3 linked regions of the Desulfocurvus vexinensis DSM 17965 genome follow. The protein of the gene in region 1 interacts with the protein of each later gene in a pairwise test. Links are inferred from orthologs where the notes say so. Each region holds a gene or a part of one and is shown in the gene's direction. Other genes may lie near its edges. The genes, in order: groL, G495_RS0114985 and grpE.

Region 1 (3,046 bases):
GTACCCCAAAACGGAGGGCGGTCCGTCGCCCGTGGCTCGCGGTGCGTGGCCTCCGGGCGCGGCCCCGGGCGGGTGCGCAGAAAAATGCGCCCCCGGGTGTTGACACCCGCCCTAGGTGTCTTATCACTCTCCCCGAAGCCCGTCGCCGGTTGGCATGAGCCTTTCCGGTCGCGGGCGATCAGGTGCCATGGGCTGGCACTCGCAACCCGGGAGTGCCAAAGCCGCAACCAGCCACTCCTTAAAATCATTCGGAGGATAGTCATGAAACTGAAACCGTTGAACGACCGCGTCCTGGTCAAGCGTCTGGAGAGCGAAGAAGTCACCGCCGGGGGCATCATCATCCCCGACACCGCCAAGGAAAAGCCCATCAAGGGCCAGATCGTGGCCGCCGGGCCCGGCAAGCGCGACGACGCGGGCAAGGCCATTCCCATGTCCGTCAAGGCTGGCGACTTCGTGCTGTTCAACAAGTACGCCGGAACCGAGGTCAAGATCGACGGCGTGGAGCACCTCGTCATGCGCGAGGATGACATCCTGGCTATCATCGAGAAGTAACCCGCCCGTTCCCGATTTTTCCCACTTTGCATGAACAAGGAGAAACGACATGTCCGCTAAAGAGATCCTTTTCGACGCCAAGGCGCGCGAGAAACTGAAGAAGGGCGTTGACAAGCTGGCCAACGCCGTCAAGGTCACCCTGGGCCCCAAGGGCCGCAACGTGGTCATCGAGAAGTCCTTCGGCTCCCCGATCATCACCAAGGACGGCGTGACCGTGGCCAAGGAGATCGAGCTGGCCGACAAGTTCGAGAACATGGGCGCCCAGATGGTCAAGGAAGTGGCCTCCAAGACCTCCGACGTGGCCGGTGACGGCACCACCACGGCCACCATCCTGGCCCAGTCCATCTTCACCGAGGGCGTGAAGCTCGCCGCCGCCGGGCGCAACCCCATGGCCGTGAAGCGCGGCATCGACAAGGCCGTGCTGGCCCTGGCCGAAGAGCTCTCCAAGATCGCCAAGCCCACCCGCGACCAGAAAGAGATCGCCCAGGTCGGCACCATCTCCGCCAACAACGACGCCACCATCGGCAACATCATCGCCGAGGCCATGAACAAGGTCGGCAAGGAAGGCGTCATCACGGTGGAGGAGGCCAAGGGCCTGGACACCACCCTGGACGTGGTCGAGGGCATGCAGTTCGACCGCGGCTACCTCTCCCCCTATTTCGTCACCGATCCCGAGAAGATGACCTGCGAGATGGAGGAGCCGCTGATCCTCATCCACGAGAAGAAGGTCTCCAACATGAAGGACCTGCTGCCCGTGCTGGAGCAGACCGCCAAGATGTCCCGCCCGCTGGTGATCATCGCCGAGGACGTGGACGGCGAGGCCCTGGCCACCCTGGTGGTCAACAAGCTGCGCGGCACGCTCCAGGTCTCCGCCGTCAAGGCCCCGGGCTTTGGCGAGCGCCGCAAGGAGATGCTCAAGGACATCGCCATCCTCACCGGCGGCCAGGTCGTTTCCGAGGACCTGGGCATCAAGCTGGAGAACATGACCGTGGCCGACCTGGGCACCGCCAAGCGCGTGGTCATCGACAAGGAGAACACCACCATCGTTGACGGCGCCGGCAAGAGCGAGGACATCAAGGCCCGCGTGAAGCAGCTGCGCGCCCAGATCGACGAGACCACCTCCGACTACGACCGCGAGAAGCTCCAGGAGCGCCTGGCCAAGATCGTGGGCGGCGTGGCGGTGATCAACGTCGGCGCGGCCACCGAGACCGAGATGAAGGAGAAGAAGGCCCGCGTCGAGGACGCCCTCAACGCCACCCGCGCCGCCGTGGAAGAGGGCATCGTGCCCGGCGGCGGCGTCGCCCTGGTGCGCTGCGCCAAGGTGCTCTCCAAGATCAAGCCCGCCGACGACGACGAGCTGGCCGGCGTGAACATCATCGCCCGCGCCATCGAAGAGCCCCTGCGCATGATCGCCAACAACGCGGGCATGGAAGGCTCCGTGGTGGTGGAGAAGGTGCGCGGCGGCAAGGACGGCTTCGGCTTCAACGCCGCCACCGGCGAATACGAAGACCTGATCAAGGCCGGTGTCATCGACCCCAAGAAGGTCACCCGCACCGCCCTGCAGAACGCGGCCTCCGTGTCCGGCCTGCTGCTGACCACCGAGTGCGCCATCGCCGAGAAGCCCGAAGACAAGCCCGCTGCCCCGGCCATGCCCGGCGGCATGGGCGGCATGGGCGGCATGTACTAGGCCCCCGCGCGCCTTACCCCGGATGATCAAAGGCCGACCCGCAAGGGTCGGCCTTTTTGTTTGCCTGCGGGGGAGGGAGCTGCGGCGGGCTTTCCCCGCCGCGCCGTCCGGGCCGCGCGGCGAAGGGCCCCCGGGGCGGGCGCACGGGGCCGGAGCAGGCCCCGGCGGAGCGCCCCGGGGGCCTTCCCGGGCCGAAAAATGGGGCTGCCTTCGCCAGCGAAGACAGCCCCGTTTCCAGGCAAAGCGGAAGCCGGAACGCCTAGTCCACCTTGAAGAAGGCCTTCTTGGCGGCCTTGCACACGGGGCAGGCGTCCGGGGCTTCGTGCTCGACGGTGTGGCCGCACACGGAGCAGACGTAGTATTCGGCGGGCTCGGGGTTGTCCAGGGTGTCCAGGGCCTTGCGGTAGAGCTTGGCGTGCACGGCCTCGACCACGTTGGCGAACTCGAAGGAGCGCAGGGCGGCCTTGTGGCCTTCGGCCTTGGCGTCCTCGATCATGGGCGGGTACATCTCCTTGAACTCGTGGGTCTCGCCCTCGATGGCGGCCTTGAGGTTCTCGGCGGTGGTGCGGATGGCGCCCAGGGCCCGCAGGTGGGCGTGGGCGTGCACGGTCTCGGCGGCGGCGGCGGCGCGGAACAGGCGCGCGGCCTGGGGGTGGCCTTCCTTGTCGGCCTTCTCGGCGAAGGCCAGGTATTTGCGGTTGGCCTGGGATTCGCCGGCAAAGGCCTCCATCAGGTTCTTCTCGGTCTTGCTCATGGTCGCTCCTTGCGGGTACTAATTGTTATTAGGAATATTTACTGACAGGAAGG
Region 2 (2,933 bases), on another replicon or contig:
AGGCTGCCCCGGCGGGGAGGGGGCGTGCTTGCCGCTGGCAAAACGCGGGGATTGATGGTAAGCGAGGTGGTTCCTTGGGGGCTCCGGGCCGTGGCCCGGGGGCGCAAGGGAAATTCTGGACACAAGCGGCACGCCTCCGCCAGGGGGGCGCATCGGGAGTCGGGCGCGGATGACACGGTTTTTCGCGTGGCTTGGCGGCGGGTTTCTCGAAGCCATGGCCGAATCGGGGCGCATGGCGCTGTTGCTGTGGGAGGCCACGCTCTCCCTGTTTCGTCCGCCGTGGCGGATCGGGCTGTTCTTCCGCCAGATGGAGTTCGTCGGCGTCAATTCGCTGTTCGTGGTCCTGCTCACCTCGCTGTTCACCGGCATGGTCCTGGCCTTGCAGACCTACCACGCCTTCCGGCTGTTCTCCGCCGAGGGGCTGGTGGGCGCCACGGTGGCCCTGTCCATGACCCGCGAGCTGGGCCCGGTGATCACCGCGCTGATGGTCACCGGCCGTGCCGGGTCGGCCATTGCCGCCGAGATCGGCACCATGCGCGTCACCGAGCAGGTGGACGCGCTGACGGTCATGGCCATCAACCCCGTGCAGTATCTGGTGACTCCGCGCGTGGTGGCCGGGCTGGTGATGCTGCCGCTGCTCACGGTGGTTTCCGATTTCGTGGGCATCCTGGGCGGCTATCTGGTGGGCGTGAAGATGCTGGGCATCAACGGCGGCATCTTCATGAACCGCATCTACGAGCTGGTGGAGCTGTCCGACATCTACAACGGCTTGGCCAAGGCCGCCGTTTTCGGCGTGATCCTGGCGCTTGTCGGCTGCTACAAGGGATTCTACACCTCCGGCGGGGCCGAGGGCGTGGGCCGGGCCACGACCCAGGCCGTGGTGCTGGCCTCGGTGCTCATCCTGGCCAGCGACTACATACTGACCTCGCTCATGATGTAGAAGGCGCGACATGGACCCGATCATCGAACTGCGCGACATCCACAAGAGTTTCGGCCCGCAGCACGTGCTGCGCGGGCTGGACCTGGCCGTGCGCCCGGGCAGCGTGAGCGTGGTCATCGGGGGCAGCGGCGGCGGCAAGTCCGTGCTCATGAAGCACGTCATCGGGCTCATGAAGCCCGACAGCGGCCAGGTGCTGGTGGACGGGCAGGACACGGTGCCGCTCTCCGAGCGCCAGATGGCCCCGGTGCGCCGCAAGTTCGGGATGCTCTTCCAGGAGGGCGCGCTGTTCGACTCCATGACCGTGGCCGAGAACGTGGCCTTCCCCCTGGCCGAGCACAGCGGGCTGCCCCGGCGCGAAATCGAGGCCGTGGTGCAGGCCAAGCTGGCCGCCGTGGGCCTTGCGGGCATGGGCTACAAGATGCCCGGCGAGCTTTCGGGCGGCATGCGCAAGCGCGTGGGCCTGGCCCGGGCCATCGCCCTGGACCCCAAGATCGTGCTCTTCGACGAGCCGACCTCGGGGCTGGACCCGGTCATGGCCGCCAACATCAACGAGCTTATTTTGCAGACGCGCGGCGAGTTCGGCGCGACGTGCCTGGTCATCAGCCATGACATCCGCGCCACGTTTTCCATCGCCGACGAGGTGTTCATGCTGTACGATGGCCGGATCATCGCCAGCGGCCCCCCCGAGGCCATCCGCGACAGCGCGGACCCGGTGGTGCGCCAGTTCATCCGGGGCGAGGCCAGGGGGCCGATCACCATAGCTTAAGGAGCGGGACCGGAGCGCCGGCCCGCGCAACGCGGAGTGACGAACATGGCCTTCAAGACAGGCACCGAGATCAAGGTCGGCGTATTCGTGTTCCTGGCCCTGGTGGGGCTGGCGTTCATGTCGCTGCAGGTGGGCAGCGGAGCGCTGTTTACCCGGGGCACCTACGAGCTGGTGGTCTACTTCGACAACGTCACCGGCCTGAAGGCCGACTCCCCGGTGGAGGTGGCGGGCATCGAGGTGGGCCGGGTGCGGGCCATCACCCTGGAAGACGGGCGCGCCCGGCTGACCTTGGAGCTTGCCAGGGCCGTCAAGGTGCCCGCCGACACCGTGGCCAGCATCAAGTCGCGCGGGGTGCTGGGCGACAAGTACGTGGACCTGTCGGGCGGCAGCCCCGACGCCCCCGAGCTGGCCGCTGGCGGCGTGCTCACCCGCTCGGACCGCAGCGCCGACCTGGAGGTGCTCTTCCAGAAGGTCGGCCAGATCGCCGACGACATCGGGCTGGTGGCCAAGAGCGTGTCCAACGTCTTCAGCGGGCCCCAGGGCGAGCAGAACCTGCGCCTGACCTTCGACAGCCTGCGCGACCTGACCGTGACCCTGAACCAGATGGTCCAGCAGAACGTGCAGAGCGTGAACCTCATCGTGGAGAACCTGCGCGAGTTCTCCGGCGACCTGCGCCATATCAGCGGCGCCAACCGCGACGGCATCGACAACATCGTGGCCAACTTCGAGGCCGCCTCGGCCCAGATGAGCCAGACCCTTGAGCGCGTGAACTCCGTCATGGCCAAGATCGACGAGGGCCAGGGCGCGGCGGGCCGGATGATCAACGACCAGGAAATGGGCGACGACCTGCGCCAGGCCGTGGCCTCCCTGGAGAGCGTGGCCACCAAGATCGACGAGGGCAAGGGCTCCCTGGGGCGGCTCATCAACGACGACACAACCTCCAAGGAGCTGGACAAGGCCCTGGAAGGCATCAACAAATACCTGGAAAAGCAGGACACCTTCCGCACCACCTTGGACTTCCGCTCCGAGGTGCTGGCCGACAGCGGCAACGTCAAGTCCTACCTCGACCTGACCCTGCAACCCTCCGAGGACCACTACTACATCCTGGGCGTGGTGGCCGACCCCGAGGGCCGCACCCGCGAAACCGAGACCGTGACCCATACCTGGGTCGGCGGCAGCTACAGCGAGCGCCGCGAGATCGAGGAGAAGACCGAGCGCGACAAGATC
Region 3 (2,881 bases), on another replicon or contig:
ACCCGCAAAGGCAAAGCCCCGCACAGCAAGGAGGGGCCCGACATGCAGCTCACGCCCAGACAGCACACGGTCCTGACGACCATCGTCGAGGCCTACATCGGCACGGCCCGGCCTGTGGGCTCGCGCGCCGTGGCCAAGGCCAGCGGCCTGTGCCTGTCGTCGGCGAGCATGCGCAACACCATGGCCGAGCTGGCCGAGGCGGGCTACCTGGAGCAGCCGCACACCTCCGCCGGGCGCGTGCCCACGCCCAAGGCCTTCGCCCACTATTTCCGCAACGCCCCGGCCCGGGCCGCGCTGGCCGACAGCGAGCAGCGCGACATCCGCGACGGCCTGGGCAGCGCGGGCGCGGAGCTGTCCGCCGTGCTGCGCCACTGTTCGCGGCTGCTCTCGGCCCACGCGCGGCAGATGGGCATGGTCCTGGCGCCGGAAGGCAACGACGTGCGCTGGAAAAGCATCGACTTCGTGCTGGTGCGCCCGCGCACGGCCATGGCCGTGCTGGTGCTGGAAGGCGGCGTGATCCAGAACCGGCTGGTGGACGTGGACGAGGCCATCACCCGCGACGATCTCACGGCCTACGGCAACTACCTGAACCACCACTACGCGGGGCAGACCCTCTCCCAGGCCCGGGCGCGCATCCTGGCCGAACTGGGCGGGGCCCGCAGGCGGCTCTCGCGGCTGTACACCCGCGCCCTGACCCTGGCCCGCGACGCCGTGGCGCCCCTGGGCGAGCGCGACCTGTTCTGCGACGGCGCCCTGCACCTGCTGGGCCAGCCCGAATTTTCCGATGCCCAGGCCCTGCGCGAGTTGCTGCGCATGCTCGATGACAAGAAGCGCCTGCTGGAACTGCTGGAACGCACCATGGAGGCCGGGGGCGCGCGCATCAGGTTCGCCGCCGCCGAGCCCGGCCCCGGCGCGGGCGACTACGGGCTGGTGTCCGCACCCTACGGCGGCGCGGGCGCGGCCCGGGGCGTCATCGGGGTCATCGGCCCCCTGCGCATGGACTACGCCAAGGTCGTGCCCGTGGTGGACTTCACCGCGCGCATGCTCACCGAACTGCTGGAAACCCGCTACTGAACAAAGGATCCCCCGACCATGACCAAGGACAGCACGCAGGACCCCCTCCTGGACGGGGCCCCCGCCGCCCCCGAGGCTGCGGACGGCGCCTCCGCCGCCGTGGAGCTCGAACTCACCGCCGACGAATTGCAGGCCCTGTGCCGCGACCGCCTCTGCCCGGCCTGCCCCGTGGCCGCCCAGGCCGAGGACGACCGCCTGCGCGCCCTGGCCGAGCTGGACAACACCCGCAAGCGCCTGGAGCGCGAAAAGGAGGAGCACCGCAAGTACGCCTCCGAGAAGGTCCTGGCCGACCTGCTGCCCGCCCTGGACAACCTGGACCTGGCCCTGGAGCACGCCCCAAAGGACGAGGCGGCCAGAAACTTCGTACTGGGCGTGGACATGACCCGCAAGGCCCTGCTGGACGCCCTGGCGGCCAACGGGCTCGTGCCCGTGGGCGAGGCCGGGGCCGAGTTCACCCCCGAGCTGCACGAGGCCGTGGGTCAGGACCAGCGCGACGACCTGGCCCCCAACACCGTGACCCGCGTGCTCCAGCGCGGCTACAAGCTCAGCGGCCGCCTGCTGCGCCCGGCCAAGGTCATGGTCAACGCCGGGCAATAGCCCGCACGGCCCCTTGGGCCCCAAAAGCCGGGTGCCGCGCGCGCCCGGCTTTTTTTCGCCCCGCGCCGACCCGCCCGGCCCAGGTGAAAAAAGTTGCACCCGCCTCTTTACAACCGCAATCACGGCCTTACATCCATTCCCAGCAAACAGCGGCGCGGCGCAGGCCGCGCTTTCGATTGACCCCCTACGATATTTCGCATCAGGAGGAGCACGCATGGGCAAGATCATCGGCATCGACCTCGGGACCACCAACTCCTGCGTCTACATCATGGAAGGCAAGGACCCGAAGTGCATCACCAACCCCGAGGGCGGGCGCACCACGCCGTCCATCGTGGCCTTCACGGACAAGGAACGCCTGGTGGGCGACCTGGCCAAACGCCAGGCCGTGACCAACCCGGAAAAGACCGTCTTCGCCATCAAGCGGCTCATGGGCCGGGCCTTCGACGAGCCCGAGATCGCCAAGTGGAAGGGCTCGTGCCCCTACAAGCTGGTCAAGCACTCCAACGGCGACACCTACGTGGAGATCGCGGGCAAGACCTACAGCCCCGCCGAAATTTCGGCCATGATCCTGCAAAAGCTCAAGGCCGACGCCGAAGCCTACCTGGGCGAGAAGGTCACCGAGGCGGTCATCACCGTCCCGGCCTACTTCAACGACTCCCAGCGCCAGGCCACCAAGGACGCGGGCCGCATCGCGGGCCTGGACGTCAAGCGCATCATCAACGAGCCCACGGCGGCCTCGCTGGCCTACGGCTTCGACAAGAAGGCCAACGAGAAGATCGCCGTGTTCGACCTGGGCGGCGGCACTTTCGACATCTCCATCCTCGAGGTGGGCGACAACGTCGTCGAGGTCCGCGCCACCAACGGCGACACCTTCCTGGGCGGCGAGGACTTCGACCACCGCGTCATCGACTACCTCGTGGGCGAGTTCAAGCGCGAGAACGGCATCGACCTGTCCGCCGACCGCATGGCCCTGCAGCGCCTCAAGGAGGCCGCCGAGAAGGCCAAGAAGGAGCTGTCCACCGCGCAGGAGACCGAGGTCAACCTGCCCTTCATCACCGCCGACCAGACCGGCCCCAAGCACATGCTGGTCAAGATCTCGCGCGGCAAGCTGGAAAAGCTGGTGGAAGACCTGGTGGAGCGCACCGTGGGCCCCTGCAAGAAGGCCCTGGCCGACGCCGGGCTCTCGCCCGCCGACATCGACGAGGTCGTG

Evidence for each region.
Region 2: the proteins of groL (region 1) and G495_RS0114985 interact in binary tests that used the Escherichia coli proteins (3 or more experiments, as listed by UniProt). The link is inferred for Desulfocurvus vexinensis DSM 17965 from one-to-one orthologs.
Region 3: the proteins of groL (region 1) and grpE interact in binary tests that used the Escherichia coli proteins (3 or more experiments, as listed by UniProt). The link is inferred for Desulfocurvus vexinensis DSM 17965 from one-to-one orthologs.

What each region holds. Positions count from the first base shown.
Region 1 is NZ_JAEX01000018.1:51,221-54,266, forward strand. Bases 29-2,920 are described here. They hold groL (chaperonin GroEL), read left to right. Parts: upstream 29-601; coding sequence 602-2,239; downstream 2,240-2,920. Other genes in these bases: groES (co-chaperone GroES), read left to right, coding at 262-552; G495_RS0111835 (rubrerythrin family protein), read right to left, coding at 2,499-2,920. Outside these bases: more of G495_RS0111835, read right to left, coding at 2,921-2,993.
Region 2 is NZ_KI912582.1:86,325-89,257, forward strand. What follows is about bases 50-2,828. They hold G495_RS0114985 (ABC transporter ATP-binding protein), read left to right. Parts: upstream 50-950; coding sequence 951-1,706; downstream 1,707-2,828. Other genes in these bases: G495_RS0114980 (MlaE family ABC transporter permease), read left to right, coding at 170-940; G495_RS0114990 (MlaD family protein), read left to right, coding at 1,752-2,828. In the rest of the region: more of G495_RS0114990, read left to right, coding at 2,829-2,933. UniProt on the Escherichia coli protein: Part of the ABC transporter complex MlaFEDB, which is involved in a phospholipid transport pathway that maintains lipid asymmetry in the outer membrane by retrograde trafficking of phospholipids from the outer membrane to the inner membrane.
Region 3 is NZ_JAEX01000006.1:139,783-142,663, forward strand. Bases 155-2,881 are described here. They hold grpE (nucleotide exchange factor GrpE), read left to right. Parts: upstream 155-1,092; coding sequence 1,093-1,671; downstream 1,672-2,881. Other genes in these bases: hrcA (heat-inducible transcriptional repressor HrcA), read left to right, coding at 155-1,074; dnaK (molecular chaperone DnaK), read left to right, coding at 1,886-2,881. Also shown: more of hrcA, read left to right, coding at 43-154. UniProt on the Escherichia coli protein: Participates actively in the response to hyperosmotic and heat shock by preventing the aggregation of stress-denatured proteins, in association with DnaK and GrpE. It is the nucleotide exchange factor for DnaK and may function as a thermosensor.